One region of the Streptomyces sp. A01 genome, then DNA from elsewhere that is predicted to be linked to it. Evidence: predicted binding sites of a transcription regulator. Region 1 holds the regulator's gene; the other holds the start of a gene.

The links. Region 1 encodes HrcA, which represses chaperone genes, less so after heat shock. Its sites were predicted from a motif close to TTNGCACTCNGNNNNNCNGAGTGCNAA; they were not measured.
Region 2: groL (chaperonin GroEL) is a predicted target of HrcA. The motif match lies at 8,256-8,282, and genes of this name have one in related genera.

What each region holds. Positions count from the first base shown of each region.
Region 1 is NZ_JBWLKN010000011.1:29,300-45,232, reverse strand. Features, by position in the region: gene AC5P1B_RS16775 (PhoH family protein) at 1-986, opposite strand, end outside; gene AC5P1B_RS16770 (carbohydrate kinase family protein) at 1,229-2,371, opposite strand; gene AC5P1B_RS16765 (ribonuclease Z) at 2,763-3,782, opposite strand; gene AC5P1B_RS16760 (histidine triad nucleotide-binding protein) at 3,788-4,147, opposite strand; gene AC5P1B_RS16755 (hypothetical protein) at 4,433-5,083, opposite strand; gene AC5P1B_RS16750 (16S rRNA (uracil(1498)-N(3))-methyltransferase) at 5,303-6,046, opposite strand; gene AC5P1B_RS16745 (nitronate monooxygenase) at 6,043-7,161, opposite strand; gene dnaJ (molecular chaperone DnaJ) at 7,531-8,664, opposite strand; gene hrcA (heat-inducible transcriptional repressor HrcA) at 8,665-9,681, opposite strand; gene AC5P1B_RS16730 (MBL fold metallo-hydrolase) at 9,886-10,629, shown strand; gene AC5P1B_RS16725 (DUF3097 domain-containing protein) at 10,804-11,631, shown strand; partial or broken gene AC5P1B_RS16720 (Uma2 family endonuclease) at 11,701-12,256, opposite strand; gene hemW (radical SAM family heme chaperone HemW) at 12,356-13,588, opposite strand; gene AC5P1B_RS16710 (SpoIIE family protein phosphatase) at 13,760-15,901, opposite strand.
Region 2 is NZ_JBWLKN010000006.1:171,040-186,972, forward strand. Features, by position in the region: gene AC5P1B_RS10230 (copper homeostasis protein CutC) at 1-523, opposite strand, end outside; gene AC5P1B_RS10235 (HD domain-containing protein) at 582-1,271, shown strand; gene AC5P1B_RS10240 (Cmx/CmrA family chloramphenicol efflux MFS transporter) at 1,531-2,811, shown strand; gene AC5P1B_RS10245 (DUF4031 domain-containing protein) at 2,937-3,287, opposite strand; gene AC5P1B_RS10250 (DUF8819 family protein) at 3,287-3,706, opposite strand; gene AC5P1B_RS10255 (MurR/RpiR family transcriptional regulator) at 3,761-4,693, shown strand; gene murQ (N-acetylmuramic acid 6-phosphate etherase) at 5,049-5,987, shown strand; gene groL (chaperonin GroEL) at 6,441-8,066, opposite strand; gene AC5P1B_RS10270 (cold-shock protein) at 8,557-8,760, opposite strand; gene AC5P1B_RS10275 (ubiquitin-like small modifier protein 1) at 9,205-9,480, opposite strand; gene thrC (threonine synthase) at 9,477-10,808, opposite strand; SAM riboswitch class I at 10,826-11,015, opposite strand; gene AC5P1B_RS10285 (glucosyl-3-phosphoglycerate synthase) at 11,215-12,192, shown strand; gene AC5P1B_RS10290 (alpha,alpha-trehalose-phosphate synthase (UDP-forming)) at 12,599-14,287, shown strand; gene otsB (trehalose-phosphatase) at 14,313-15,149, opposite strand; gene AC5P1B_RS10300 (DUF3263 domain-containing protein) at 15,334-15,720, opposite strand; gene AC5P1B_RS10305 (extracellular solute-binding protein) at 15,731-15,933, opposite strand, start outside.

The sequences.
Region 1 (15,933 bases):
GCGTCGACAATACGGCCGACGAGCTTGTGCCGGACGACATCCGTGCTGGTGAGCCGGGAGAAGTGGACATCGTCCACGCCGTCGAGAATGTCCTGCACCTGGCGCAGACCGCTCTTGGTGCCACCCGGCAGGTCGATCTGGGTGACGTCTCCCGTGATCACGATCTTGGAATCGAAGCCGAGGCGGGTGAGGAACATCTTCATCTGCTCGGGGTTCGTGTTCTGCGCCTCGTCGAGAATGATGAAGGCGTCGTTGAGCGTCCGGCCGCGCATGTACGCGAGCGGGGCCACCTCGATCGTGCCCGCGGCCATCAGGCGCGGGATGGAGTCCGGGTCAAGCATGTCGTGCAGCGCGTCGTAGAGCGGCCGCAGATACGGGTCGATCTTCTCGTAGAGCGTGCCGGGCAGGAAGCCGAGGCGCTCTCCGGCCTCGACCGCGGGACGGGTCAGGATGATCCGCGTGACCTGCTTGGACTGCAGGGCCTGGACCGCCTTCGCCATGGCCAGGTACGTCTTGCCGGTGCCGGCGGGGCCGATCCCGAAGACCACCGTGTGCTTGTCGATGGCGTCGACATAGCGCTTCTGGTTGAGGGTCTTGGGCCGGATTGTGCGGCCACGGTTGGAGAGGATGTTCTGTGTGAGCACCTCGGCGGGCGTCTCGGCGGCCTCGCCCCCGCCGTTTTCAGCCGTACGCAGCATGGCGATCGAACGCTCCACCGCATCCTCCGTCATCGGTTGACCGGTGCGGAGCACCAGCATCATCTCGTCGAACAGGCGCTGGATCAGTGCGACTTCACGCTGATCGCCGACCGCGCTGATCTGGTTGCCCCGGACGTGGATGTCCGTCGCCGGGAACGAATCCTCGATCACGCGCAGCAGTGAGTCGCCGGACCCCAGGACCATGACCATCGGGTGCTTGGCCGGGACGGTGAAGTGAGCGCGGGCCTGCCCCTGCGCGGGGTTCTGGGCTGTGGGTGTCTGAGTCATGGGCCGGCTCTGGGGCCTGCTCATCCCTCTTTCCGTGGTCGACAACCTTGGGATACCAGCGTACGACGGGCCACTGACAAGGCCCGAGCGGTTTTCGGGACGCGCTGCCGGGCCCCTGCGGCACCGGCCGCCCCAGCCACCCCGGACCCGGCCGCCCCGGAGCCCCCGGCTCGGCCGCCCCGGCCCCCGCTCCCCACGGACCTCCGCCACAACGCTCCCGTCAAGGCCCCGTCCCAGCCCCGTCAGGGCTGGCGGAAACCGATCGTCGGAACCGCCCGGCGCAGCGGCCAGGCACGCTGGGCCGGGGGCAGGAGCCCGTCCAGGAAGGCGTAGCGGCGCAGGGCGCTGCCGTGCCCGGCGACCAGGCTCTGGTCGTCGAAGGCGCGCACGTGCTGCCACCACGCGGCGATCTCCACCCAGCCGGGCGCCGACAGCGACCCGCCGAACTCCTGTACGGACAGCGCGGCGGTCAACCCGGCGAACGCGAGCCGGTCGGCGAGCGGCCAGTCGGCCAGGGTGCCCGTGATGAACCCGGCGACGAAGACGTCCCCAGCGCCGGTCGGGTCCAGGGCCTCGACGGCGATGGCGGGCACCTCGGCGCTCTCGCCGGTACGGGCGTCCACCGCGTACGCGCCCTCCGCACCCAGCGTGACCACGGCGAGCGGCACCTTCTCGGCGAGCGCGTGCGCGGCCGCACGCGGGCAGTCGGTGCGGGTGTAGCGCATCGCCTCCGCCGCGTTGGGGAGGAACGCCTCGCAGTGCTCAAGCCCGGCGAGGTCGGCCGGGTCCCAGCGACCGGTGTCGTCCCAGCCGACGTCGGCGAAGACCCGGCTGCCCCGGCGGGCCGCGTTCCCGACCCACTCCTCGCTGCTGCCTGGCACCAGGGAGGCGACGCAGGCACGCGCTGGAGGCGGGCACTCCGGCGCGGGCTCGCCGTCGAACGCCCCGTCCACCGGCGAAGCGGACCGGGTCGGTGGCGCCTCGTGGCCGTGCGACACCATCGTGCGCTCACCCTCGTACGCCATGGAGACGGTGACCGGAGAGTGCCAGCCGGGGACCGTACGGGACAGCGACAGGTCGATGCCCTCGCCCCGGTCGAGGGCGTCACGGCAGTAGTCGCCGTACATGTCGTCACCGAACGCCGCGGCGACGGAGGTGCGCAGGCCGAGCCTGGCGAGCGCTGTGGCCATGTTGGCGACGCCACCGGGGCTTGAGCCCATCCCGCGCGCCCAGGACTCGGTGCCGCGTACGGGCGCGGAGTCGAGCCCGGTGAAGATGATGTCGAGGAAGACGGGCCCGGTCAGATACACGTCGCAGTCCGGGTCGCCTCGCTCACGGACGGCGGCGAGCGGATCGAGCGCGGTGTTCGCCGCGAGCCCCGCCACCGGGCGGTGCCCGGCGAACTCAGCGGGCCCGGCGGGCTCAGCCGGCCCGGAAAGCTCCGCGTACTCGGGCGTGGACGCCCTGTGGTCTCCGTCTCGTCGTGTCACGGTGTGCTCCCTGGCCGTACGCCGTACTGTGCCGTACTTCTCTCCGTCGCGAGTGCCCGTTACCGGTGCGGCCAGTGTGCACGATCGCCGGTCGGGCCCTCCTCGGCTGCACCGCGATGGCGTGGCGGCGGGGTTGTGACGGCGCAGGGGCGGGCTCCGGTCGGGCTCGGGGCCCACGGGGCGGCGGTGGGAGGCGGGTGAGGATGCGAGGCGCCGCGCTGGCCGTACGTCAGCGCCGCTTCGGTACGTCAGCGTCGCTCAGGTACGTCAGCGTCGCTCAGGTACGTCAGCGCCGCTTCGGTACCGGGACCCGCATCAGGTCACGGGCGACGGTGAGTTCGCCCTCGAACCCCGCCGCCCGGGCCTGGCGCTCGAATTCGACCGGGTCGCCGTAGCGCTGCGAGAAGTGCGTGAGGACCAGCTGCCGCACGCCCGCCTCAGCGGCGACGCGGGCCGCCTGCCCGGCGGTGAGATGGCCGTGGTCGCGCGCCAGCCGTTCGTCCTCGTCGAGGAACGTCGACTCGATGACGAGCTGGTCGCACCCGTCGGCCAGGGCGCGCACCCCCTCGCACAGCCGGGTGTCCATGACGAAGGCGAAGCGCTGCCCGCGCCGCACCTCGCTCACCTCTTCCAGGGTGACCGTGCGGCCCTCCACCGTCACGGCGCCCTCCCGTTGCAGCGTGCCGACGAGCGGGCCGGTGACACCCCGCTCCACCAGCCGCTCCGGCAGCATGCGACGGCCGTCCGGCTCGACCAGGCGGTAGCCGTACGACTCGACGGGATGCGAGAGCCGCCGGGCGCTCAGCGTGTAGGGGCTGGGGCTGATCGGGACGCTGGTGGTGCCTGCGGCGCCGGTGCTGTCGGTGGTGCCGGTGGTGTCGCCGGTGGGGGGTCCGTGCGTGCCGGTCTCGGCGCCGCCGCTGGTGAGCGTTCCGCCTTCGCCGCTGACCGGCTCTTCGACCAGCCGTACCGTCTCGCGGTAAGCCGTCGCGTACCGCAGCCGCTCGAAGAAGTGCTGACCGCTGGCCGGGTAGTGGGCCGTGATCTGATGCGGCACCTGGTCGAGGTTGATCCGCTGGATGACCCCGGCCAGACCGAGCGAATGGTCACCGTGGAAGTGGGTGACGCAGATCCGGTTGAGGTCGTGCGCCGCGACACCCGCCCGCAGCATCTGCCGCTGGGTGCCCTCGCCCGGGTCGAAGAGGATTCCCTGGCCGTCCCAGCGCAGCAGGTAGCCATTGTGGTTGCGGTGCCGGGTCGGCACCTGGCTCGCCGTGCCCAGGACGACCAGTTCGCGTACGGACAACTGACTTACCCGGGGGGCCAGTTGAGGCCGCGTCCGCCGAGGACGTGGGCGTGTGCGTGGAAGACGGTCTGACCCGCCCCCGAGCCGGTGTTGAAGACGATGCGGTAGCCACCGCCTTCGACCTTCTCGGCGGCGGCGACCTCACCCGCCGCGCGCAGCACATCGGCGGCGATCTGCGGCTCGGCGACGGCGAGCGAAGCGGCGTCCGGGTAGTGCGCCTTGGGGATGACGAGGACATGCGTGGGCGCCTGCGGGTTTATGTCCCGGAAGGCAATGGTTGTCGCGGAGTCATGCACCACGGTGGCCGGGACATCCCCCGCCACGATCTTGCAGAACAGGCAGTCCGCCTGCGGTTCTCCCGCCATTGCCCCGCATCTCCTTTGCGACGTCCTACGTCCGTTCGGTACGTCGCATGCTAGCGGTCCGCACAGCGAGACTCCTCACTCCCTCCCGCCACGACGCACTCCGTAGTGCGGCGTTGACGCGCGCGCCTCCGCCAGACGGCTCACGCCTCGCGCGCACCCGCACATCCACGCGTCCGCACCCGCGTCCGCGACCGCGACACGAACGCGTGGTGCCGCGCGCATGGCACCGCACGCGTGCCGAGCCGTCAGTTACGCCCCACCCCAGCTCACTTACGCCCGGCCGGATTACTTGCTCCCGGCCTGGGTCGCGTGCGGGCCGCCGTCCCCGCGGCCGTGGTCTCCGTTTCCTCCGCCGTCGTCGCAGTCGCAGCTCGGCGTCGGGTCGGGGGTGGGCCGGGGCGGTGGCGCGGTGACCGTCACGGTGACCGGTGGCGTCGATGGCGGACGCGGGCTGGGGGTGGGGGTGACCGTGGCGGTCACCGTCGGCCTGGGCTGCGCTGTGGTCGGCGGCTGCGCCGTCGGCTGGTGGCTCCTGGTCGGACGCTGCGTGGGGCGGTGCGCGGGGCGTTCGGCGCCGCAGTCACCGATGAGGCCCGCCTCGAAGACCACCCGGCCCTCGATCCTGCCGGTCAGGTTCCCGCGTACGCAGCGGTTCTCGCGGACGAAGGTGACGGTGCCCTTGATCGAGAGTTCCCGGTCGCCCGCGGCCTTGCCGGTGCAGTTGACGTCCGCGCGTCCGCTGGACCGGGACTTCGCCGAGGGTGAGGAACCGTCGTCGCGCTGACCTCGCACCTTCGCCGTGCAGGCCATCCAGCGCACGTCGATCCCGCCCCGCTCCAGGGCACGGGTGCCCACCTTGTCGGTGGTCACGGCCACCATGGACGCGCTGAGCCCATCCTCCACCGGATCACACGCCGACAGCGTGACGACTGCCACGCCTGCGGCGCTTACCGCGAGGAGCGCTCGTCGCCTTCGCATTCGACTCGAAGCCCCCATGGACAGCAGAGTGCCATGGGCGGCCAGGGGCCGGAAGTGCGGTGTCGGCCACTCGCCTGTTCGCCCGCTGCCCCACGGATGGCCCCTCGGACTGGCCAGTTGGTCGGTACGTCACTTGGCCGGTCGGTTGGTCAGCCGTCCGGCCAGCTGGTCAGTCGGTCAGTTCCAGCGGCCGGTGCGTCCCAGCAGCAGTGCGGTGGCCGCGGTGCCCGCCGTTGAGGTGCGCAGGACGGTCGGGCCCAGCCGGTACGGCTTGGCGCCCGCCTCGGCGAACGCCGCCAACTCCTCGGGGGATACGCCCCCTTCGGGACCGACGACCAGCACGATCTCGCCCGACGCCGGCAGGTCGGCGACGGCCAGCGGTTCGCTTCCCTCCTCGTGCAGGACGCCCGCGAAGGCGGCTCCCGCCAGCAGCCCGGCGACCTGCCGGGTGGTCATCGCGTCCGCGACCTCGGGGAAGCGCAGCCTGCGGGACTGCTTTCCCGCCTCGCGGGCCGTCGCCCGCCACTTGCCCAGTGACTTCAGACCCCGCTCGCCCCGCCACTGGGTGACACAACGCGCCGCGGACCACGGCACGACGACGTCCACGCCGGTCTCGGTCATGGTCTCCACGGCCAGTTCGCCGCGGTCCCCCTTGGGCAGCGCCTGGACGACGGTGATCCGGGGCACCGGCTCGGCCTCGGCGCGCAACCCGGCCACCTCGACCGTCAGCTGATCCTTGCCCTCGACGGCGGCCACCGTGCCGTACGCGCCGCTGCCCGCGCCATCGGTCAGTACGACGTCCTCGCCGACCCGCAGCCTCCGCACGGAGACGGCGTGCCGTCCCTCAGCCCCGCCCAGTGTGACGGTCCCGCCCACGGCCGCACCGGCCAGCGAGTCGGTGACGAAGACGGGGGCGGTCACGCGCCGCCTCCGCCGACCTGACGCTGGTGGGTCGGGGACGGCCACGTACCGGCGGCCAGCGCGTCACGCGCGGTGGAGAGTTCGGCGACCAGCACGTCGACCAGCTGTCCGGCGGGCATCTCCCGGGCCAGCCGGTGGCCTTGCCCCGCCCACAGCGCCATGCCCTGCGGGTCGCCGACCTTTGCCGCCGCCTTCCGCAGCCCTGAGGTGATGTGGTGCAGCTGGGGATAGGCGGCCGGAGCGTACGGGCCGTGCTCGCGCATGAACCTGTTGACCAGGCCGCGCGCCGGGCGCCCGGAAAAGGCCCTGGTCAGCTCGGTGCGGGTGAAGACCGTGTCGGTCATGGCCCGCTTGTGCAGGGCGTTCGCGCCCGACTCGGGGCACACGAGGAACGCGGTGCCGAGCTGGGCCGCGCTCGCGCCCGCCGCCAGCACGGCGGCGATCTGCGCACCGGTCATCAGCCCACCGGCGGCGACCACCGGCAGCGCCACCGCCTGCCGCACCTGCTCGATGAGGGAGAGCAGTCCCAGCCCGGCGCCCGGACCATCCGCGTGCGGGTCGTCCCGGTGCGTGCTCTGGTGGCCGCCCGCCTCGATGCCCTGCGCGCACACGGCGTCGGCGCCCGCCGCCTGTGCGGCGCGCGCCTCGTCGGCCGAGGTCACCGTCACGATGGTCCGCGTACCGACCTTGGCGAGCGCGTCACAGACCGCGCGGGACGGACAGCCGAGGGCGAAGGAGACCACCGGCACCGGATCGTCCAGCAGAATCGCGAGCTTCGCGTCGTAGGCGTCGTCGGAGCCGACGTCCGGGTCGCCCAGCGGAGTCTCGTACCACGCGGCCTCGCCCGCGAGCTGCTCGCGGTAGACGGCGATGGCGGACCAGTCGACCGTGGCGGGCTGCGGCATGAACAGGTTGACGCCGAACGGCAGGTCACTCTGCCCGCGAAGATGCTTGATCTCTTCGTACATGGCCTCCGGCGTCTTGTAGCCGGCGGCGAGGAAGCCGAGCCCCCCGGCCGCACTGACGGCGGCGGCGAGCTGCGGACGCGAGGCGCCACCCGCCATGGGGGCCTGCACGATCGGATACCGGTAGAGATCGGTCAGCGCGGAGGACATGGCGACATCGTGTCACGGCCGTCGCGCCAACAGGTAACCCCCCAGTACGCCCAGTCGCCGGGTGCCCGCCGACCGCGCCCAGCGGCCTTTCGCCCGTGCCCGGCCGGGCACACCGCACCCATGCGCCCGCACGCGAACGGTGCGGCGCACAGGGCGCCGCACCGTCTGGTACGCGCATGACTTCAGCAGCCGCTGAACCCGGCCGCAGGCCATACCTCAGCGACCGTTGAACGCATCCTTCAGCCGCGAGAACAACCCCTGCTGCCCCGGCTTACCCCAACCCCCGGGGGACACCCCCCGAACCCCCGGCCGGAACACACCAGAGCCCCACAAGCCACAGCTCAGCGACCAACAGCAGACCACCACGCCTCAGCGACCGTTGAACGCATCCTTCAGCCGCGAGAACAGCCCCTGCTGCCCCGGCTTGAACTCGCCGGTGGGCCGCTCCTCGCCGCGGAGCTTGGCGAGCCGTCGCATCAGCTCTTCCTGCTCCGGGTCGAGCTTGCTCGGCGTCAGTACCTCGACGTGCACGATCAGCTGGCCCCGGCCGCCGCCGCGCAGGTGGGTGACGCCGCGCTGGTGCAGCGGGACCGACTGGCCGGACTGCGTGCCCGGGCGGATGTCGATCTCCTCCACGCCGTCGAGCGTCTCCAGCGGCACCTTCGTGCCGAGCGACGCCGCCGTCATCGGAATGGTGACCGTGCAGTGCAGGTCGTCGCCCCGGCGCTGGAAGACCGCGTGCGGCGCCTCGTGGATCTCCACGTAGAGGTCGCCGGCCGGGCCGCCGCCGGGCCCGACCTCGCCCTCGCCTGCGAGCTGGATGCGGGTGCCGTTGTCCACACCTGCGGGGATCTTGACGGTGAGCGTACGGCGGGACCGTACGCGCCCGTCGCCCGCGCACTCCGGGCACGGGGTGGGGACCACGGTGCCGAAGCCCTGGCACTGGGGGCAGGGCCGCGACGTCATCACCTGGCCGAGGAAGGACCGCGTGACCTGCGAGACCTCTCCCCGTCCACGGCACATGTCACAGGTCTGCGCCGAGGTGCCTGGCGCGGCGCCTTCGCCGGTGCAGGTCGTGCACACGATGGCCGTGTCGACCTGGATCTCCTTCGTGGTGCCGAACGCCGCCTCGTCCAGCTCGATGTCGAGCCGGATCATGGCGTCCTGGCCGCGCCGCGTACGCGAGCGCGGTCCACGCTGCGACGCGGTGCCGAAGAAGGCGTCCATGATGTCGGAGAAGTTGCCGAAGCCGGCGCCGAAGCCGCCCTGGCCGCCACCGCCCGCGTTGGACAGCGGGTCGCCACCGAGGTCGTAGACCTGCTTCTTCTGCGGGTCCGACAAGACCTCGTAGGCGGCGTTGATCTCCTTGAACCGCTCTTGGGTCTTCGGGTCCGGGTTGACGTCCGGGTGCAGCTCGCGTGCGAGCCTGCGGAACGCCTTCTTGATCTCGTCCTGCGAGGCATCGCGCCGCACGCCCAGGACGGCGTAGTAGTCCGTCGCCACTTACGACTCCGCCAGGATCTGTCCGACGTAACGTGCCACTGCGCGTACCGCTCCCATCGTTCCGGGGTAGTCCATGCGGGTCGGTCCGACCACGCCGAGTTTTGCGACTGCCTCGTCGCCCGAACCGTAGCCGACAGCGACGACGGATGTGGAGTTCAGGCCCTCGTGAGCATTCTCATGACCGATTCGTACGGTCATGCCCGAATCCTTCGCCTCGCCTAGCAGCTTGAGCAGCACGACCTGCTCCTCCAGCGCCTCAAGCACCGGACGAATCATGACGGGGAAGTCGTGTCCGAACCGGGTCAGGTTGGAGGTGCCGCCGATCATCAGCCGCTCCTCCGTCTCCTCGACCAGTGTTTCCAGCAAGGTGGCGAGCACCGTCGAGACCGCGCCACGGTCCTCCTGCTCGAACGACTCCGGCAGGTCCTGCACCAGCTGCGGCACGTCAGAGAACCGCCGCCCCACGACCCGGCTGTTCAGCCGCGCCCGCAGGTCGGCGAGCGAGGTCTCACCGAACGGCGCCGGGCAGTCCACCATCCGCTGTTCCACGCGACCGGTATCGGTGATCAACACGAGCATGACGCGTGCCGGGGCGAGCGAGAGCAGCTCGACATGACGCACCGTGGAGCGGGTCAGCGACGGATACTGCACGACGGCGACCTGCCGGGTCAGCTGCGCCAGCAGCCGCACCGTGCGCCCCACCACGTCGTCCAGGTCGACCGCGCCGTCCAGGAAGTTCTGGATCGCGCGACGCTCGGGCGACGACAGCGGCTTCACACCGGCGAGCTTGTCCACAAAGAGCCGGTAGCCCTTGTCCGTGGGGATACGGCCCGCGCTCGTGTGCGGCTGGGCGATGAATCCTTCATCCTCCAGCGCCGCCATGTCGTTACGCACGGTAGCCGGGGAGACGCCCAGGTGGTGCCGCTCGGTGAGCGCCTTGGAGCCCACGGGCTCCTCCGTGCCGACATAGTCCTGGACGATGGCGCGCAGCACTTCAAGTCTGCGTTCGCTGAGCATCGCGCACACCTCCCAGTCCAAACCGTGTATCAGGGGACTTTTCCTGGCACTCACCCGTCCCGAGTGCCAAATCCCCTGGGCCAGTGTACGGCGGGCTGCCGCCATCGGGGCAAGGGCGGCCCCGGTCTGTACGGCGCGAGCGGCCGGGAATCGGCCCTGCCGCCCGACCGGGCGGGGGGCCGGAGCCCGAGCTAGCGTCTCCGTATGGAGAGCAGTGCGGAAGCCGACGACCGGCACGGTGACGACCGGCACGGTTGGGAACAGCTCGCGCCCGGTGTCGCCCGGCGACGGCTGCCGGGCTGGGACGCGACGGCCGGGGCCATCGCCGGCCCCGAGGGCGTGCTCGTCGTGGACACCGGGGCCACGCTCCGTGAGGGCGCCGAGATCCGGCGCCAGGTCCACGCCCTCTTCGGCCGCCGCACCACGCACGTGGCCCTGACCCACCCGCACTTCGACCATGTCCTCGGCACCGCCGCCTTCGCCGGTGTCCAGGTCTACGGGGCGGCCGGACTCGCGGCGCTGCTGCCACGGGAGCGGGACGCGCTGCGCGAGGAGGCGGTACGGGAGGGTGTCGAGCCGGACGCGGCGGCTGAGGCCACCGACCTTCTCGTCTGCCCCCAGCACTCGGTCTGCGGCGAACTCACCCTCGACCTCGGTGGCCGTCAGGTCCTGCTGGCCAACGTCGGCCCCGGGCACACCGGGCACGACCTCGCCGTACTGGTCCAAGGACCGCCCGAGGTGGTCTTCTGCGGCGACCTGGTGGAGGAGTCCGGCGCGCCGCAGGCGGGCCCGGACGCCGTCCCCAGCCAGTGGCCGGCCGCGCTGGACCGGCTGCTCGCGCTGGGCGGGGAGGACGCGGTCTATGTGCCGGGGCACGGGGCGGTCGTTGACGCGGCCTTCGTTCGTGCGCAGCGCGACGCACTCGCCGAGCGCTTCGGGACGGTGTGAGCGCGTACGGCGCGGATGTGTACGGCGTGAGTGCGTACGCGGGAGCGCATGCGTCCGGGCGGTGCGCGTGGGGGCTCGCCGGGCCTTCCCCGCGGGGCCGCCGGCGCGGGGAGCTCATGGTGAACGACGTGGCCGCGGGCCCGCGGCGACTGCCCGGAAGCTATCGTCTGGCCCATGCGCAGCAGACACTACGGGCCCGATCTGACCCCGCCGTGGAAGAAGTCGAAGCCCGCCCCCGAGGTCGCGGCCGAGGCGGACCTGGTGGTGGAAGAGGTCACCTCGGGCTTCTGCGGCGCGGTGATCCGCTGCGAGAAGACCGCCGAAGGCCCGACCGTCACGCTGGAGGACCGCTTCGGCAAGCACCGGGTCTTCCCCCTGCTGCCGGGCGGCTTCCTGCTGGAGGGCCGCCCCGTCACCCTCGTACGACCGAGCACGCAGCCCCGGCAGGCGGCACCGGCCCGTACGGCCTCCGGCTCACTCGCCGTGCCGGGGGCGCGCGCGAGGGTCGCCCGCGCCGGGCGCATCTACGTCGAGGGCCGCCACGACGCGGAACTGGTGGAACGCGTATGGGGCGACGACCTGCGCATCGAGGGGGTCGTCGTGGAGTACCTGGAGGGCATCGACGACCTTCCCGCCATCGTCCGCTCCTTCTCGCCCGGCCCTGACGCCCGCCTCGGCGTCCTGGTCGACCATCTGGTTCCCGGCTCGAAGGAATCCCGGATCGCGGCGGAGGTCACCAATCCCGACACCCTCGTCGTCGGCCACCCCTACATCGACGTCTGGGAGGCGGTGAAGCCCTCCTCGGTCGGCATCCCGGCCTGGCCGTCCGTCCCGCGCGGCCAGGACTGGAAGACGGGCGTGTGCCGCTCCCTGGGCTGGCCGCAGAACACGGGCGCCGCCTGGCAGCGCGTCCTGGGCTCGGTGCGCTCTTACCGGGACCTGGAACCGGCACTGCTGGGCCGGGTGGAGGAACTGATCGACTTTGTCACGCAACCCGGCTGACCGGCTGATCAGTTGACCGGCCGACCGGCCGACCGGGCACGGCAGCCGGGGACTCGCGGCTTCGTCGTCTCAGCCGAGGGTCCGGAATCCACTGGTGTCGAGCGAGATGCCCAGCACGTCGACCGGCACCGGATCACCGAACTTGACCGTGCGCTCGACCTGGTAGTCGGCCTCTTCTCCTGCACCGACGGGCTCGGTGAGCAGGACGCATGCCGCGGTGAACGGGTCGGCGATCAGACACGCGGGCACGCCTCCCGCCGCGTAGACCGAGCGCTTGAGCCTGTAGTCCCGGTGGGCGCTGGCCTTCGAGACCACTTCCAGGACCAGGGTGACCGCAGGCGCCGGAACCAGGCGACCGGGGCCGTCGAACGCCCCCTGTTCCATGACCCACGAGATCCGGCTGCGGCTCGCTGACCTCACCCGGGATCGCGATGTCCTGCGTCTGCAGCCGGTGCCAGCGATCGCGCGGGATCTCGTCCTGCACGGCCTGCACGATCAGGTTATGGACCAGATCCGGTCCGGCCACCATCACGATTTCTCCCCTGAGGAGCTCCACCTTGACGCCCTCGGGAACCTCCAGGTTCTCGAAGAGCTCAGTCATCCGGTGATCATCCACAGCGGTCATCTCCGTGGCCCTCCACATCCGCCGCGTTCTTTAGTGGCAGCCCAGGAACAGCGTAGGCGCGGGGTCAGCGCGAACGTGGGCATTCACTCCCGCGAGTGATCAGTCCACCAGATCCCTGACCACCGCGTCCGCCAGCAGCCGTCCGCGCAGCGTCAGCACGGCGCGGCCCGCCTCGTACGGGGCGGGCTCCAGCAGGCCGTCCGTCAGGGCGCGGCGCGAGGCTGCCAGGCCCGCCGGGGCGAGGAGGTCGAGCGGGCAGCCGTCGGACAGTCGCAGCTCAAGCAGGATGCGTTCGACGCGCCGGTCCTCGGGGGCCAGGATCTCGCGGCCCGCGCCGGGGGAACGGCCCTCGGTGAGCGCCTGCGCGTACGCGCCGGGGTGCTTCACGTTCCACCACCGCACGCCGCCCACGTGGCTGTGCGCGCCGGGCCCCGCGCCCCACCAGTCCGCGCCCCGCCAGTACAGCTCGTTGTGGCGGCAGCGGCTCGCTTCGGTCGTCGCCCAGTTCGAGACCTCGTACCAGCGGAAACCCGCGCCTGACAGCGTCTCCTCGGTGATCAGGTACCGGTCCGCGTGCACGTCGTCGTCGGTCATCGGGACCTCGCCGCGCCGGATGCGCCGGGCGAGCTGGGTCCCCTCCTCAACGATCAGCGCGTACGCCGACACGTGGTTCGGCTCGGCGCCCAGGGCCGCGTCCAGGCTGGCCCGCCAGTCCGCGTCGCTCTCCCCCGGCGTTCCGTAGATCAGGTCGAGGTTGACGTGCTCGAAGCCCGCGGCACGCGCCTGGGCGACGCAGCGCTCTGGGCGGCCCGGGGTGTGGGTGCGGTCGAGCACCTTCAGAACGTGCTGCCGGGCGCTCTGCATGCCGAGCGAGACCCGGTTGAAGCCGCCTTCGCGCAGTTCGGCGAGGTAGCGCTGGTCGACGGACTCCGGGTTCGCCTCGGTGGTGATCTCCGCGCCGGGCGCCAGGCCGAACTCGTCGCGGATGGCGGCGAGCATCCGCCCCAGGTCGCGCGCGGCGAGCAGGGTCGGGGTGCCGCCGCCGACGAAGACCGTCTCGACCTGGCGTGGGTCGTCCCCGAGCACCTTGCGGGCCAGGCGTATCTCCTCCACGACCATGTCGGCGTAGTTGTCCCGGGAGGCGAGCGCACCGCCGGAGCCGCGCAGCTCGCTGGTGGTGTAGGTGTTGAAGTCGCAGTATCCGCAGCGGGTCGCGCAGTACGGAACGTGCAGGTAGAACCCGAGGGGCCGGGTCCCCGCGCCCTCCAGGGCGTGACCGGGCAGCGCCCCGTCATCGGGCATGGGCTCACCATCGGGCAGTACGGAAGGCATACGTCCCATTCTCCGCCATCGCGGCCGGAGCTCCTGGCCACGAACCGGCGCGCCCAGGGCTGAGCTGGGGAGGGCCCCAGGGCTGGGGGCGCACGGGCGGGAGGGCGCCGGGCCGCACGCCGGGCGTGACGGGGCGCCGGGCAGCGAGCGGCGGCCCAGCGCGGCAGCGCTCTAGCGGGCCTGGAGCACCAGCATGGCCAGGTCGTCGTTGGGCGGTGAGGCGGCGAAGGCGTGGACGGCGCGGCGTACCCGCTGGGCGATGTCCTCGGCGCTCAGCCCTCCGCACGCGGCGAGCGCCCTCGCCAGACCGCCGTCGTCGTCGAACTGCATGGTCCCGGACTTGCGCTCCGTGACGCCGTCCGTGACACACACCAGGGAGTCGCCCGGCAGCAGGTCGAAGCTCTCGCTCTCGTACCGCACCTCGTCCATGACTCCCAGCAGCAGCTGCGGGACCGCGCGGACCACCACCTCGCCGTCGGGCCGCAGCAGCAGGGGCAGCGGATGCCCGGCGCTCGCCAGGGTGCAGCGCACGGCGCCGCCCGTCGCCGCCTCGTCGTCCGCCCCGGACGCGTCCGCCGGGGCGCCCGCGCCGGAGGTGTCCGATGAAGTGTCCGCCGGGGTGTCCGCCGGGGCGCTCGCACCCGGTCCGCGCGGCTCGTTCCCGTACGGGACCAGCTCCCCGTACAGCAGGGACAGGAAGCGGGACTCGCCAGGGCCCTCGCCCGCGACGGCCGCCGCCGCCGCCTCCACGGCCTTCTCGGCGAGGGTGCGGTTGAGCCGGTCGAGGACCTCGGCGACGCCGTACCCCTCCCGGGCGAGGAGCCGCAGCACCGGGCGGGCCAGGCCGGTCACGACGGCCGCCTCGGGGCCGTTGCCGCACACATCGCCGAGCGCGAAGCACCAGCGGCCGTCCCCGGCGGGGAAGACGTCGTAGAAGTCGCCACCCGCGCAGGTGCCGCCGGTCGGTTCGTAGACGACGGCCGTCCGCATCCCGGGGATCTCGGCGAGCGCGCTCGGCAGCAGTCCGCGCTGGAGCACCTCGCTGATCGTCGCCTGCCGGGTGTACTGGCGGGCGGAGGCGAGCGCGAGGGCGACCCGGCGCGCGAAGTCCTCGATGAGGCCGACGACCTCGTCCGGGATGCGGGTTAGCCCGCTGCGGCCGAGCAGCAGGGTGCCCACCTCGCGGCCGCCCGCGACCAGGCGGCAGGCGAGCGCCGCGCCGCCGGGGCCGTACGCGGACGGGGCGCTGGGCCACGGCCACGCGATGGCGCGGCCCTGCACGGCGGCGGGCATCCGGGGCGGGTGCTTCTCGACCAGGCTGCGCAGCTCCGCCATGCGGGTCTCGCTCGCGTGCCAGACCCGGGCCAGCCGTGGGCGCGCGTCCCCGGTCTCCAGCCACACCGCGCACCAGTCGGCGAGCCTGGGGACGAGCAGCTGCCCGGTGAGGGAGGCGACCTTGTCCTCGTCGAACTGCCCGGCCAGCAGGTCGGACGCCTCTGCGAGGAAGGACAGCGCGCCGTGGCTGACCCAGTCGGGCGCGCAGCGGCGGAGGGCCACGCGGAGCGGGGCGGGCGCCAGGATCTCCGTGACGCGCAGGTCGCGCTGGAGGGCGAGCTTGCCCGCGTCTTCGTCGGTGCCCGCAGCCTCAGTGACGTCTGCTCTGGTGACGCCTGCTTCGGTGACGCCTGCTTCGGTCACCTCGCATTCGGTTGCTTCGCGCGGGGTGCCGCGGCCCTGGCCTGATGGGTGGGGCAACGCGTCGTCCGACGGCTCGGCTGGGGCGTTCTCGGAAGCGTGGGAGAGCGCGCCGAGGGGCAGCCGGAACCATACGGACTTGCTGGTTCTTCGGTAAATCGTTCCCCATGACTCGGCGATGGTGGCGACCAGCCGCAGGCCGCTGCCGCCGCGCTCGCCTCCGAGGCTGACGTCCTGTGACGTTCCCGTGGTGCCGGCCCCGTCGAGATGGCCCGCGCTTCCTCTCGGGCCTCCGTCGCCTCCGCCGTCCGGCCTGTGCTCGGAGGCTGACTGGGTGCCCGTGGTGACAGGCTGCCCCCTCAGCACGCGGGTCGGGTGATGGTCGGTCACCTCGACGTAGAGCGCCGGGTTCGCCATGTCGGAACCGGCGGGTTCCAGCTCGCAGCGCAGTTCCACGCCGGTACCCGCGTGCACGACGGCGTTGGTGACGAGCTCGCTCACCAACAGCACGGCGTCGTCGGCCGGCTGCTCGGTCATCAGCTCGGTGCCCGGCAGGCCGAGCGCCGTCCAGTCGGCGAGGGCGGCGCGGACGAACTGGCGCCCGGCGGAGGCGGCCATCAGGTTCCCCGGGAGGCTGGTGCGGCAGTCGT
Region 2 (15,933 bases), on a different contig from region 1:
CGGCGGCGGCGCCGCGTGACGCTTCCGCCAGGAGGGTGGGCAGTCCGGCGTCCACGCCTGCCGCGGAGCCCGCCGTGAGGTAGGTGTCCAGGCCCGGCAGCCCGGCGAGGCGCTTGCGGGCCAGGTCGCGGTCGGGGGTGCGGTCGATCGCGCGGTGGAAGGTCCAGGGGGCGCCTTCGATGGCCTCGACCAGGGCTCGTACGGTCGCGAGGTCCGGCTGGCCGGCCTCGTTCAGGAAGCCGAGGACGAATTCCTCCGCTCCCTCCGCGCGCAGCGCCCGGGCGGTCGCGCACAGGGCGGAGACCTCGGTCACGCCGCCCGCGGCGAAGCCGTCCTTGGCCCGCAGCATCACGCGCAGCGGGATCTCGACGGCGGCCCGGATCGCGGCGAACGCGGCGATCGCGGGGGTGAGCCCGTCGGCGGCCATGTCGGTGACCAGTTCCAGGCGGTCAGCCCCTCCGTCCTCAGCGGCGCGCGCGTCGTCCACGCCGAGGGCGATCACCTCAAGAATTGGTCTAGACATGTAGCACAGAGTGCCATATCGCAGGTCGCCACCGGAAGCTGTACCTCACAATTGACTTATGTCCGCCGCTTCGCAGCACTCGTCCGGCCCACATTCCGTACCGCACCCGGCCCACAGCGCACTGCTCTCCCGCTGGGCCCATCTCCTCTACAGCGCCCGCGACGGCGCCCGCCACCCCGACCCGGACCCGTACGGTGAGAATCTGCTCGCCCGCTGGGCCGAACCGCAGCGCCGCTACCACACCACCGATCACCTCATCGAGGTCCTTGACCGGGTCGACGAGCTCTCTCACCACGCCGACGACCCCGACGCCGTCCGGCTCGCCGCCTGGTTCCACGACGCCGTCTACCTGCCCGACCGTTCGAACAACGAGGAGCGCAGCGCGCGTCTCGCCGAGCGCGCGCTGCCGGAAGCGGGCGTTCCAGCGGCCCGTGCGGCGGAGGCCGTCCGGCTCGTACTGCTGACCGTCAGCCACCACCCGGACGAAGACGACGCCAACGGTGCGGTGTTGTGCGATGCGGACCTGGCCGTGCTGGCCGGAGGGCCACAGGAGTACGCGGCGTACGCGGCCGCCGTGCGCGACGAGTACACCTTCGTCCCCGACGACGCCTTCCGGGCCGGACGCGCCGACGTCCTACGGCAACTCCTGAGACTGGACCGGCTGTTCAGGACCCCCACCGGGTACGACCGCTGGGAACGCGCCGCACGGCGCAACCTCACCACCGAACTCGATCTGCTCGGCGGGTAGCCCCTGAACCCTCTTCGCGGTCGGCCGGGCCCGGTCAGCGAGCGATACCGGGCTCCGGCCGCGTACGGGGGGAGAGAGATCGGTCCGCAGCCGGGGCCGGGCCCGGCCCGGCCCGTAGGCCATGGCCTGGGGAATGTCAGTTCCGCACGGGGTGTTTATACCTGTCATGCCCGTCCCCCCTGACTCAACTGCCCTATCCCCCACTCCCGCCCCACCTGTTTCGCCCACCTCGCCCGACCAGCAAGCCGCGCCCACCCGTATGCCCATCGCCGTATACGTGCTCGGTTTGTCCGTATTCGCGCTCGGCACTTCTGAGTTCATGCTGTCCGGGCTGCTCCAACCGCTCGCGCGCGACATGGGCGTCTCCATACCCAAGGCCGGACTCCTCGTCTCCGCCTTCGCCGTCGGCATGGTCGTCGGCGCCCCCGTACTCGCCGCGGCGACGCTCCGGCTGCCCCGCCGTACGACGCTGATCGCGCTGCTCGCCATCTTCGGGCTCGGACAGGTGGCGGGCGCCGTCGCGCCCTCGTACGAGATGCTGTTCGCTTCCCGCGTCATCAGCGCGCTCGCGTGCGCCGGGTTCTGGGCGGTCGGCGCCGCGGTGGCTGTCTCGCTCGTGCCGCTCAACGCGCGCGCCCGCGCGATGGCCGTCATGGTCGGCGGGCTGAGCGTCGCGAACATCGCGGGCGTACCCGCCGGTGCGTTCCTCGGGCAGCACGCGGGCTGGCGGTCCGCTTTCTGGGCGGTCGCGGGGCTCTCCGTGCTCGGCCTCATCGGCGTCATCACCCTCGTACCGCGCACCAAGCCGGCCACCGGCGCCGACCGGCCCTCGCTCCGCACGGAACTGCTCATCTACCGCGACCGGCAAGTCTGGCTCGCGCTCATCACCACGGCCCTCAACGGCGCGGCCGTCTTCGCCCTCTTCTCCTATCTCGCGCCGCTGCTGACGGACACAGCGGGCATGAAGGAGAGCTGGGTGCCGACGGTCCTCGGACTGTTCGGCGTGGGCGCCCTGATCGGTACGGCCATCGGCGGCCGGATCGCCGACGCGCATCTCTTCGGCACCATCTACGGCGGCATCATCGCCTCCACCGTGGTGCTCACCCTGCTGGCCCTGACCGCGCAGTACGCGTTCGCGGCGGTGACGCTGGCGCTGCTGCTCGGCGTGACAGCCTTCACCACGGCGCCCGCGCTCAACGCCCGCATGTTCAACGTGGCCAACGCGGCGCCGACCCTGGCGGGCGCGACCACGACCTCCGCCTTCAATATCGGCAACACCCTCGGCCCCTGGCTCGGCGGCCTGGTCATCGGCGCGGGCTGGGGCTACCCGGCGGTCGCGTGGACGGCTGCCGGACTCGCGGCGGCCGCTGTGGCGACGACGGCGGTCGCCTCCCGGCTGCACCAGCGCACCCAGGCCGAGGGAGGCGCCCCCGGCCTGTCGGCTTCCCGCGTCGTGGCCTCCTCGGCGCCCGGCGAGGACCACGCGCCCGCGGACCCGCGCCCGCACGAGGCCACGGTGACGACCGGCCCGGCCTCCTGACCTGTCGGCTGGTCAGTCGACTGGCCCATCGGCTCGGGACCTCTCGGTCCTGGCCCCCTCGGTCCTGGAGCTCGGCTGCGGCTGCGGTGAGGGGCGGGCGGCCCCTCCTAGCCGGCGCGCAGCCGCTACGGGACGGGGCCGCCCGCCGTGCCCGGCTCGCCCAGGCTGTCGTCGCCGAACGAGCCCCACTCGGCCTCGGCGCTGTCCGTGCCGTTCGTGCCGCGCTTCGGGCGGCGCAGCCCGGCCGCCGTCAGCCGCCGCACCAGTTCCTTGCTGCCGACCTCGATCGCGCCGAGCTCGACGGCCGTCGCGTAGCTCGAAGACGGCACGTCGTAGTGGTCGCGGTCGAAGGCCCGGCGCGGGGCGCCGACGCGCTCGGCGAAATCGTGCAGCTCCTGGTAGGAGGAGTCGCTGATCAGGTGGGACCACATACGGCCGTGTCCGGGCCAGACCGGCGGATCGATATAGAGGGCCATCAGCGCTCACTTTCGGGGCCATTGGCGCCGTGCGCGCCGTGCGCCCCCTCAGCCGAGAGCACCGCCTCCAGCGTCCCCACCCGTGCCACCGAGACCGAGGTCTTCGTGCACACCCAGTGCGGGTCGGGGCCGAGCTCCGGCTCCACGCCGAGCGCGTGCGGCTCGGTCTCCCCCACACAGATGGGACACAGCGGCCACCGCCCGTAGCGTTCGAGCAGCGCGTCCTGTACGTCCTGCGCCACCAGCCCCGCCACGAACTCGGCGCCCTCCGGCCACTGCTCGACCCACCACCGCCGGTGTGCGACGGCGTCCTCGACAAGAGAGACCACATCCGGCCGCGCGACGTCCCCGGCCGACAGATCGGCGAGCACGAGCGCCCGTGCCATGTGCAGAATCTGTTCGAGCTCCATGACATCCATTGTCAGGCCCACCGAGGGTTGACGCCCGCCACTTTGTGAAAATATCTTTCAGCCGTGAGCAGCCAGCTGAAGGAAACTTTCAAGGCCCCCGGCGCCGCCGCACCCCCGGCCCCCGCCGCCCTCGCGGCCAAGGTCCGCACCCTGGCCCCCTCCATGACCCGCTCCATGCAGCGGGTGGCCGAGACCGTGGCCGGTGATCCCGCGGGCTGCGCCGCGCTCACCGTCACCGGGCTCGCCGAACGCACCGGCACCAGCGAAGCCACCGTCGTCCGCACCTCGCGTCTCCTCGGCTATCCGGGCTACCGCGACCTGCGGCTCGCGCTCGCCGCCGTCGCCGCCCAGCAGGCGGCGGGCCGCGCGCCCGCCGTGACCGCCGACATCGCCGTCGACGACCCCATCGCCGATGTCGTGGCCAAGCTCGCCCAGGAAGAGCAGCAGTGCCTGGCCGACACTGCCGCCGCCCTCGACACCAGCCAGCTGGAAGCGGCCGTGGCCGCGCTCGCCACCGCACGCCGCGTCGATGTGTACGGCGTCGGCGCCTCCAGCCTCGTCGGCCAGGACCTCGTACAGAAGCTGCTGCGCATCGGCCTGATCGCGCACGCGCACGTGGACCCGCATCTGGCGATCACCAACGCCGTCCAGCTGGGCCCCGGAGATGTCGCCATCGCGATCACCCACTCGGGTCGCACCACCGATGTCATCGAGCCGCTGCGCACCGCCTTCGACCGGGGCGCGACGACCGTCGCGATCACCGGCCGCCCGGACGGCGAGATCTCGCAGTACGCCGACCTCATCCTGACCACCTCCACCGCGCGGGAGAGCGAGCTGCGCCCGGCGGCGATGTCCAGCCGTACGAGCCAGCTGCTGGTCGTGGACTGCCTGTTCATAGGCGTCGCCCAGCGCACCTACGAGACCGCCGCCCCGGCGCTGTCGGCCTCGTACGAAGCGCTCGCGCACCGGCACAACCCGCCCCGCCACAACCGCTGACCCGTCTTCATGGCCCCCGGCCCGGCTGACCGCGTACGTGACTCGCTCCGCCGCGCGTGCGTGATCCGCCGCCGGGGACACAGGCAGGCACGCAGGCAGGCACACGGGCAGGGATACGGGCAGGGACCGGCAGGGACACGGGCGCGGAGGCGGACAGACCGGTGACCGTGCCCTCCCATGTCGCTCGTACCGTGCCATGTCGCCCGTGCCGCACCGCACCGCGCCGTGCGTGCCGGCTGAAGCGGTCATCGATCCGCCCGCGCCCTGTCACACCGCGCGCGCCCCGAGCTTCTCCCCGCACCACGTCCGCACCCGCACCCGCACCCGCACCCGCCCAGAAAGAGTCTCTGCCGCCATGAACTCCAGCGCCGACGACGGTCAGCTACGCGCCCAACTCGACACCCTCACCACCGAGGCGTTCCGCCCCGAGCTCGCGGAGATCGACCAGCTCGACACTCTCGCGATCGCCCGCATCATGAACGGTGAGGACGCCACCGTCCCCGCCGCCGTGGCCGCCCAGCTCCCCGCCATCGCCGCCGCGATCGACGGCGTGGCCGAGCGGATGGCCCGTGGCGGGCGGCTGGTCTACGCGGGCGCGGGCACCGCGGGCCGCCTCGGAGTGCTCGACGCGAGCGAGTGCCCGCCCACCTTCAACACCAGCCCCGACGAGGTCGTCGGCCTCATCGCGGGCGGCCCGTCCGCGCTGGTGACGTCCATCGAGGGGGCCGAGGACAGCAAGGAGCTGGCCGCCGCCGACCTCGACGCGCTGCACGTCACCGCGCGGGACACCGTCGTCGGCGTCTCCGCCTCCGGGCGCACCCCGTACGCCGTGGGCGCCGTCGAGCACGCCCGTACGCGGGGTGCGCTGACGGTCGGCCTCTCCTGCAACGCGGGCTCGGCGCTCGCCGCGGCCGCCGACCACGGCATCGAGGTCGTCGTCGGCCCGGAACTGCTCACGGGCTCCACCCGGCTCAAGGCGGGCACGGCACAGAAGCTCGTGCTCAACATGATCTCGACGATCACCATGATCCGGCTCGGCAAGACCTACGGAAACCTCATGGTGGACGTCCGCGCCTCGAACGAGAAGCTGCGCGCCCGCTCCCGCCGCATCGTCGCGCTCGCCACCGGGGCGTCGGACGCGGCGATCGAGGAGGCGCTGCTCGCCACGAACGGCGAGGTGAAGGACGCGATCCTCACCCTCCTCGCCGACGTGGACGGGCCGACCGCCGGTCGGCTCCTCGCCGACGCGCACGGCCATCTGCGCGCCGCTCTCCGCGCGGCGGGCACCGCGTAGCCGCATAGGCGGCGTAGGCACGCGACCGCCCGCCAGACGCCCGGACCCGAAGCCCGGACCACCAGAAGCCCGGAGTCGAAGCCCGATCCGGTAGTCGCCGCCGGCAGTCCGCATCGACGCGAACGCAAACATGTGCGTACGAGCGAGGGCGAGCGCGAGGGCGGCGCGGCCGGTACACCCGGCGCGCCACAGGAGCTTGCGGCAAGGGCGCGGAACCGCGCCCCGGGGCGGCCAGAGAGCCCCGGGAAGGCCGCGGACGCGGGGCGCCGGAGGTGGCTCGGGAACGCGGGCAGCCGAGGCTCGCATCCCCGTAGAACGCCCGCTCGCATCCCCGTAAAACGCCCGAGGGCGGCACCCCCGCGAAAGGGGTGCCGCCCTCGGTCCGTACGAGACGGGAACAGCCGATCCGTCCTCCTCACCAGCCTGCGGCGAGGAGACGCCCAGGGGGCCGGATCAGAAGTCCATGTCACCGCCCGGCATGCCGCCCGGAGCGCCCGCCGCAGAAGCCTTCTCAGGCTTGTCGGCGATGACGGCCTCGGTGGTGAGGAACAGCGCGGCGATCGACGCGGCGTTCTGCAGGGCGGAACGCGTGACCTTCGCCGGGTCGATGATGCCCTCGGCGACCAGGTCGACGTACTCGCCGGTCGCGGCGTTGAGGCCGTGACCCGGGGTCAGGTTGCGCACCTTCTCCACAACGACGCCGCCCTCAAGGCCGGCGTTGACCGCGATCTGCTTCAGCGGGGCCTCCAGGGCCAGGCGCACGGCCTGGGCACCGGTGGCCTCGTCACCTTCGAGCTCAAGCTTCTCGAAGACCGAGGAAGCCTGAATCAGGGCCACGCCACCACCGGCGACGATGCCCTCTTCGACGGCGGCCTTGGCGTTGCGCACCGCGTCCTCGATGCGGTGCTTGCGCTCCTTGAGCTCGACCTCGGTGGCGGCACCGGCCTTGATGACGGCCACGCCGCCGGCCAGCTTCGCCAGGCGCTCCTGGAGCTTCTCGCGGTCGTAGTCCGAGTCCGAGTTCTCGATCTCGGCACGGATCTGGTTGACGCGGCCCTGGACCTGCTCGCTGTCGCCGGCACCGTCGACGATGGTCGTCTCGTCCTTGGTGATGACGACCTTGCGGGCACGGCCCAGCAGGTCGATGCCCGCGTTCTCCAGCTTGAGGCCGACCTCCTCGGAGATGACAGTGCCACCGGTGAGGATGGAGATGTCGCCGAGCATGGCCTTGCGGCGGTCACCGAAGCCCGGAGCCTTGACGGCGACGGACTTGAAGGTGCCACGGATCTTGTTGACGACCAGGGTCGACAGGGCCTCGCCCTCGACGTCCTCAGCGATGATCAGCAGCGGCTTGCCGGACTGCATGACCTTCTCCAGCAGCGGAAGGAGGTCCTTCACGCTGGAGATCTTCGAGTTGACGATCAGGATGTACGGGTCGTCCAGGGACGCCTCCATACGCTCCATGTCCGTCGCGAAGTACGCGGAGATGTAGCCCTTGTCGAAGCGCATGCCCTCGGTGAGCTCAAGCTCAAGACCGAAGGTCTGCGACTCCTCGACGGTGATGACGCCTTCCTTGCCGACCTTGTCCATCGCCTCGGCGATGAGCTCGCCGATCTGGGTGTCGGCGGCGGAGATGGAGGCGGTCGAAGCGATCTGCTCCTTGGTCTCCACATCCTTGGCCTGCTCAAGCAGCTGCGCGGAGACGGCCTCGACGGCCTTCTCGATGCCACGCTTGAGGGCCATCGGGTTGGCGCCCGCGGCGACGTTGCGCAGACCCTCCTTGACCAGCGCCTGGGCCAGGACGGTCGCGGTCGTCGTGCCGTCACCGGCGACGTCGTCCGTCTTCTTGGCGACCTCCTTGACCAGCTCAGCGCCGATCTTCTCGTACGGGTCTTCGAGTTCGATCTCCTTGGCGATGGAAACACCATCGTTGGTGATCGTGGGGGCGCCCCACTTCTTCTCGAGGACGACGTTGCGGCCCTTGGGGCCGAGGGTGACCTTGACGGCGTCGGCGAGCTGGTTCATCCCGCGCTCGAGACCGCGCCGTGCCTCCTCGTCGAACGCGATGATCTTGGCCATGTGAAGTGGTCCTCCCAGGACTGGGGGTCCCCCCGGCCGGAGGCTGGGGGAGGGTGGATACTCCGGACCGCGCACGGCGCCCGCGACGGACGGCCAGCCTGCCGCGCGGTTCCTTGCCCCGCCCGGCCTGCGGGCCTCACCGACCCGGTCCTGCTGTCACTCTCGACATCAGAGTGCTAACGCCAATGATTAGCACTCGACCCCATCGAGTGCAAGCGGCTCCGGGGTCTCGTTCGGGGTGAACGGCACCCGTCCGACGCCCCGGCGACGGCATCGGCGGTCTCCACGGACGACGCGGAACGTTTCGCCGTACGCACCTGCAACGAGCGGGAACGGACCCCGGCCGGCCCTCGGCCCGCGACCAGCCCCCACGGGCGGGGTGACGCACTGGAGGTCGCGGGCGCGTGGCGCACGCACCCGGCGCACGCGAAGGGCCCACACCCCCCAGCCGGGGATGCGGGCCCTTCTTCGCGCTGCAGTCGGTCGGCGCTCAGCCGGCCACGCGGACCATGTCCGCCTGCGGCCCCTTCTGACCCTGCGAGATCTCGAACTCCACTCGCTGGCCTTCCTCAAGGGTGCGGTAACCGTCCATCTGGATCGCGCTGTAGTGGACGAACACGTCCGCACCACCGTCGACCGCGATGAAGCCGTACCCCTTCTCCGCGTTGAACCACTTGACGGTGCCCTGAGCCATTCCTAACTCCCCTATTGCTGGCCCTTGCGCAGGACCGCACTCCGCGGACCCGGGTCAGACCTCACCCTCTGAGAATCCCCTGCTTTCGGCAGAAGGAACCCCGGAGGGCGTGCGCCGGAACGCGTCGACCGCCGCTGAATGTATCTGGCCAGATGCCCAGAGCAACAGGTCAATCGGACGAGAATTCTGGGCATGGCCGATCGGCGATAGGTGGGTAATTCCATCCAGTTACGGGCAACTCGGGCCAGACATAACGGGATCTACCCGACAAAACATACACACACTTCACGCACATTTTGACGGGTTCTCATATGCGGTCGGCACACGCGTGAGGAGGGGCCGGAGGGGGATCGCCCCAACTGTATCGCGGTTCCCAATACGGAATTGCCCCGTCCACTTATAAGCGGACGGGGCAATTCTCGCCACAATGGCGAATTCGAGCTGTCAGCCTCCGGCTACCGCCGGAATGATCGAAATGTCCGCGCCGTCCGGGGTGGCCGTCTCCAGTCCTTCGGCAAAGCGCACGTCGTCGTCATTGACGTACACATTGACGAAGCGGCGCAGCTTTCCCTGGTCATCGAGCACGCGCGCCGCGATGCCCTGGTGGTTCTTCTCCAGGTCGGCGAGCACCGCGCCGAGGGTCGCACCCTCGGCGCTCACCTCGGCCTTGCCGCCGGTGTAGGTGCGCAGGATGGTCGGGATGCGAACGTTGACGCTCATGCGAGGCCAGCCTCTCGGAACGAGTCAAGGGTGGGGCGGATGATCGCGGAGGGGCCCGTCGTCGGCGCCACCGCGTCCAGGGTCTTGAGGCCGTCGCCGGTGTTGAGGACGACGGTCGTCAGGGCCGGGTCGAGCTGCCCGTTCTCGATGAGCTTCTTCGTCACGCCGACGGTGACCCCGCCCGCGGTCTCAGCGAAGATCCCCTCCGTGCGGGCCAGCAGCTTGATCGCGTCGACGACCTGCTCGTCGTTGACGTCCTCGACCGCCCCGCCGGTGCGGCGCGCGATGTCCAGCACGTACGGGCCGTCGGCCGGGTTGCCGATGGCCAGCGACTTGGCGATGGTGTCGGGCTTCACGGGCCGTACGACGTCGTGGCCGTCCTTGAAGGCCCGGGAGACCGGCGAGCAGCCCTCGGCCTGCGCGCCGAAGATCCGGTACGGCTTGTCCTCGACGAGGCCGAGCTTGATCAGCTCCTTCAGCCCCTTGTCGATCTTCGTGAGCTGCGATCCCGAGGCGATCGGGATGACGATCTGGTCCGGGATCTCCCAGCCGAGCTGCTCACAGATCTCGTAGGCGAGCGTCTTCGAGCCCTCGCCGTAGTACGGCCGGAGGTTGACGTTGACGAAGCCCCAGCCCTCACCGGCCGGGTCGCCGATCAGCTCGCTGCAGAAGCGGTTGACGTCGTCGTACGTGCCCTCGATGCCGACCAGCTCACCGCCGTAGACGGCGGCCATGACGACCTTGCCCGCCTCCAGGTCGTGCGGGATGAACACGCAGGAGCGGAAGCCGGAACGGGCGGCCGCGGCTCCGACCGCGCCCGCCAGGTTGCCGGTCGACGAGCAGGACAGGGTGGTGAAGCCGAAGGCGCGAGCCGCCTCGACGGCGATGGCCACGACCCGGTCCTTGAAGGAGTGGGTGGGGTTCCCGGAGTCGTCCTTGACGTACAGACCGCCGGTGACGCCCAGTTCCCCGGCGAGACGGTCGGCCTTGACGAGCTTGGTGAGACCGGGGTTCAGGTTCGGCTTGTCCGCGACGTCGGCGGGCACCGGCAGCAGCGGCGCGTACCGCCAGATGCTGTTCGGTCCTGCCTCGATGCGCTGGCGCAGCGCCTCGGGGTCGCCGCTGGGCAGGTCGTACGCGACCTCAAGCGGCCCGAAACACTCCTCGCACGCGAAGATCGGGCCGAGGCCGAAGCGCTGGCCGCACTCGCGACAGGAGAGCGCTGCGGCGGGGCCGAGATCCACGGCGCCCGGCGCGGAGCCGGAGCCGGTCGTGGCAGGGGTGGGGGCGGTGGTGTCCGCGGTGCTTTCAGTGGCTTGCACAGCCATGGAGGCGAGGCCCTTTCTCCTCATCTTCCCCGCGACGGACTTCGCCACGAGACGGAATTGGCACCTTCCCCACCGGGAGCCTCGCCTGATGGGACCGGGCTTGGCGGGCCACCACTGCGGGTGTTCGTCAAGCGACGGTCAGGCAAGACCGGCGGGAGGGTTGCCGGGGCTTCAACGGGCCGTTCCCTCTGCCCCTCTGGATGAGCGGTATGGCGCTGGACTCCTTGGAGCCAGGCATTTGTCGGCGTGATGACCCCGGCATGCGAGGGTCGTCCGCGTTGTTCAAGACTGTAACTGAAGGTCGCGGCGGTTGAGATAGTCGTCCGCAACGCGAGATGAACGTAACACCGCCCGCCGCTGAGACGGGCCATCGACCGCCCTCCAGGCGGGCAAAGGAGTCACGCAGGTGCTGGAAGAGGTGGAGCACTGGCTGAGCAGCCGGTCCTGGTCCGCTGCCGACCGTCCGCTCGGCCGGCTCCTCGCGGCGAAGCGGGCCGGCGCCACCACGGTGAGCGTCGTGCTCCCCGCGCTGAACGAGGAGGCGACGGTCGGCGCGATCGTCGCGGCGATCCGGCGCGATCTGATGGTCGCCGCTCCGCTCGTCGATGAGCTGGTGGTGCTCGACTCCGGCTCCACCGACCGCACGGCCGCCGTGGCCGAGGCGGCGGGCGCGCGGGTGGTGCACCGCGACAGCCTGCTGCCCCGGCTGCCCGCCGTGCCCGGGAAGGGCGAGGTGCTGTGGCGGTCGCTGCTGGCGACGACCGGCGACATCGTCTGCTTCGTGGACGCGGACCTGCGCGACTTCTCCTCCACGTTCGTCTCCGGCATCGTCGGCCCGCTGCTGACCGACCCGGAGACGCAGTTCGTGAAGGCCATGTACGACCGGCCCCTCGGCGATCCGGAGGGCCCTGGCGGCGCGGACCGCGTCGGCCCGGGGCAGGGCGGCCGGGTGACCGAGCTGGTCGCGCGCCCGCTGCTCAATCTGCACTGGCCGCAGCTGGCGGGGTTCGTCCAGCCGCTCGGCGGCGAGTACGCGGCGCGGCGCTCCCTGCTGGAACGGCTGCCTTTCCCCGTCGGCTACGGCGTCGAGCTCGGCCTTCTCGTGGACTCCCTGCACACCGTCGGTCTTGACGCCCTGGCCCAGGTCGACGTGGGCGTACGCAGACACCGGCACCAGGACGGCCAGGCACTGGGCCGGATGGCCGCCGCGATCTACCGTACGGCCCAACTTCGGCTGACGCGTGGCCACTTGGTACGCCCGCGGCTGACCCAGTTCGCGCGGGGCGCGGACGGCGGCTTTGAGCCGCGTACGCATGATGTGGACACCGAGGAACGGCCGCCGATGATCGAGATACCGGAGTACGCGGAACGCCGCGCCGCGTAGGCCGTGGCCGGCGGTTCTTGTTGATCTTGCTGCGAGGGGAGCCCCTGTCCGTACGTCGCGGACCGCGGGTGCGTTGTGGCTGGTCGCGCAGTTCCCCGCGCCCCTCACCCCCGTCCGCGCGTCGCGGACCGCGGGTGCGTCGTGGCCGGTCGCGCAGTTCCCCGCGCCCCTGACCGGGCCCCGATGCCGGGCACGCATGGTGCGGCGGACACCCCGAAGAGGGAGACCCTGACCGAGCGTCGCCGACCGCGGGTGCGATGTGGCTGGTCACGCCGGTCCCCGGGTCCGTGGCGGGGCGGCATGGTGCCTCGGGCGTGAGGGGCGGGGCGGGGTGGTGAGGACGGCGACCACGAGACGTAACACGGCCGTACGTTTGAGCGGATCTGTGACTGGCTAAGCTCGCGTCATGGTCTCCGCGCACTCCGATCAGGGCTTTGCCGAATCCGAGCGAGGTGCCGTTTCCGGCCGGGATGCCGTCCCTGAACGGGGCGCCAAGGTGCTGGTCGCCTCGAACCGGGGCCCCGTGTCGTACTCCCTCGCGTCGTCGGGCCCGCCACCGGACGCACCGCCGCGTTCGGGCCTGCCCGCGCTGACGGCGAAGCGCGGCGGCGGCGGGCTGGTCTCCGGCCTCTCGGCGATCGGCGCTGACGCGGACGCGATCTGGGTGTGCGCCGCGCTCGGTGACGGCGACCGCGAAGCGGTCCGGCAGGCGGCACTGCGGCAGGCGGGCGACGGCCAGGCCGCCGCGGGCCACGCACCGGACGCGGACGCGGCCTCGATGCCCCCGGTGGTGGGCGGCCGGGCGGGGGCGCTGCTGGACACCGCCGACAGTGGCGGCCAGCGCGTCCGGATGCTCGACATCGAACCGGACGTGTTCACCGCCGCGTACAACGGCGTCGCCAACTCGGTGCTGTGGTTCATCCACCACCTGCTCTACCAGACCCCTCTGGAGCCCGCCTTCGACGACGAGTTCCGGAGTGAATGGGCCGCGTACGAGGCGTACAACACGGCCTTCGCCGATGCCCTCGCCCGCGAGGCCGCGCCGGGCGCCGCCGTCCTCGTGCAGGACTACCATCTGACACTCGTCCCCGGCCTGCTCCGCGAGCGCCGCCCCGACCTGCGCATCGGTCACTTCTCGCATACGCCATGGGCCCCGCCGGACTACTACCGGCTGCTACCGGACGACGTCGCCGCCGCCGTGCTGCGCGGCATCCTCGGCGGCGACCGCGCGGCGTTCCTCACCCAGCGCTGGGCCGAGGCGTTCGCCGAATGCTGTGCGCGGGTGCTGGGCGCCGAGGTCAGACGGGACAGGGCGGACGGGCTGATCGTCAGCCTCGACGGGCGGGACACCCAGCTCGGGGTGCACGGTCTGGGCGCGGACGCCGAGTTCCTGCGGGAACGGTCGCACAGGGCGGACGTGGAGGAGCGGCTGGCCGCGCTGCGCGAGCAGGTGGGCGCCGGGCGGAAGACCATCGTCCGGGTGGACCGTACGGAGCTGTCCAAGAACATCGTGCGCGGACTGCTCGCCTTCCGGCGGCTGCTCGTCGACCACCCGGAGTGGCGGGAGCAGGTGGTGCACATCGCGTTCGCCTACCCCTCGCGCCAGGACCTCGCGGTCTACCGCGACTACACGGCGGAGGTGCGGCGGGTCGCCGACGCGATCAACGACGAGTTCGGCACGCCGGGCTGGACGCCGGTGGCACTGCACGTCAAGGACGACTTCGCGCGTTCCCTCGCCGCGTACCGGCTCGCCGACGTGGCGCTGGTGAACCCGATCAGGGACGGCATGAACCTGGTCGCCAAGGAGGTGCCCGTCGTCTCGGACGAGGGATGCGCGCTCGTCCTCTCCCGGGAGGCCGGGGCCTACGCCGAGCTGGGCGAGGACGCCCTGCCGGTGAACCCGTACGACGTGGGCGCGACGGCGCGGGCGCTGCACGAGGCGCTGCTGATGGAGCCCGGCGAACGAGCCCAGCGCACAAAGCGACTCGCTTCCGCGGCGACCGCACTGCCGCCGCAGGCGTGGTTCGTGGAGCAGTTGGAGGCGCTGCACGACCTGTCGCGACCGGCCAGGTCGCCGCACGATCCCGCCTGGTAGACGATCCGCAGGCGGCCGGAGGGCCTCAGCGACCGGCGAGTTCGTCCGCGAGGGCGGACAGGAGCCCGACCACACCGGGCGGCCCGTCCACGACCAGGTCGGCGCGCTCGGCGAGCTCGGTGACCTCGTTGCTTCCGCTGCATACCAGCAGCCCGGGCTGCCCTTCCGACCTGCGTTTCTCCACCGTCGAGAACGCCGCGAGGTCGCCCAGGTCGTCGCCCACGAACATGACCGTCTCCGCGTCCACGTCCCCGGCGAACTCGGCGAGCGCGACGCCCTTGTCGATGCCGGGCGGGCGGAGCTCCAGTACGAGCCGCCCCGGCTCGACGACGAGGCCATGCCGCTCGGCGAGGGCGCTCAGTGGCGCGCGCAGCAGTTCGAAGGCGGCCTGCGGGTCGTCGGCGCGGCGGGTGTGCACGGCGATGGCGCGCCCCTTGTCCTCGACGTAGGCGCCGCGCCACGCTCCGGCGTCGTCGAGTACGCCGGGGAGTTCGGCCTGGACGGCGGCCACGCCCGGGTGCGGGGCGGGCGTGTGGATCGCGCCGCTGGCCGCGTCCCACCGCTCGGCTCCGTAGTGGCCGAGGACCACCAGGTGTTCCAGGGCCGCCACTCCGGCGAAGCCCCCGTAGCGCACGGCGACCCCGGCGGGGCGTCCGGTGAGCACGAGCACGGTGCCGACAAGGGGGGCCAGCCGGGAGAGCGCGGGCACGGCGGCCGGGTGTGCTCGGGCCTGTTCGGGGTCGGGCACGATCTCTGCGAGCGTGCCGTCGAAGTCGAGAGCGATGACGGCCCTTTCGGGCCGCCCGAGCAACGCGGCGAGGCCATCACGGCCTGCGGCGGTGGAGGGGACGGGAATGCCCATGGGCTGACCCTACCGGGGTGGCGCCCGGCGTGTCGGGCTAGTGCGGTGACGGGTCACCACGACCGGGGGATACGCGGGTGAAGCGCGGTGAGGAGAGTGGGTGCCGAGAGGTGGCGACAGGTCCGAGAGGGAGGTCTTCGTCTTCGGGCCGCCGGTCCCGCCTTACGAGGTAGGTCCGGCGGCGTCAGCGGCGGGCGCGGCGGGCGTCTCGTACGCGGCGGAGGCGGTTGACGGTCACCGGGTCGTGCGCCAGCGCTCGCGGGTCGTCGAGGAGGGCGTTCAGCAGCTGGTAGTAGCGGGTCGGCGAGATGCCGAGCCGCTCCCGTATCGCGCGCTCCTTGGCCCCGGGCCCTGACCAGCCGCGCCGCTCCACCGCGAGCACGGCGCGGTCACGGTCGGAGAGACCGGCCGGACCGTCAGGAACGGGACCGGCCGGACCGGCGGAGCCTACGCGGCCCGCTGGATCTGCGGGGGCCACTGGATCTGCGGGGCTCGCGGGGTCCGGGTCCGCCGCAGGCTCGGGGCGCTCGTGCGCGGGCCCGGTGGCCGTGGGGTCGTCGGGCTGAGTCACGCCACCCAACCTAACCGTCCGCGTTCTCCGTGGCATCGGCCTCGCGCTGGATCTCGCCGAGCACGGTCGCCGGGTCGCCGCCCTTCGTCACGGTGCTCCCCAGCTTCTCCTTGAGGCGGCTGCTGACCTGCGACCACGACGTCTTGTCGAACGGGTAGAACTGCGCGGTCTCCAGTCCCTCGATGAACTGCCAGGTCTTCTTGTACTGGGGGT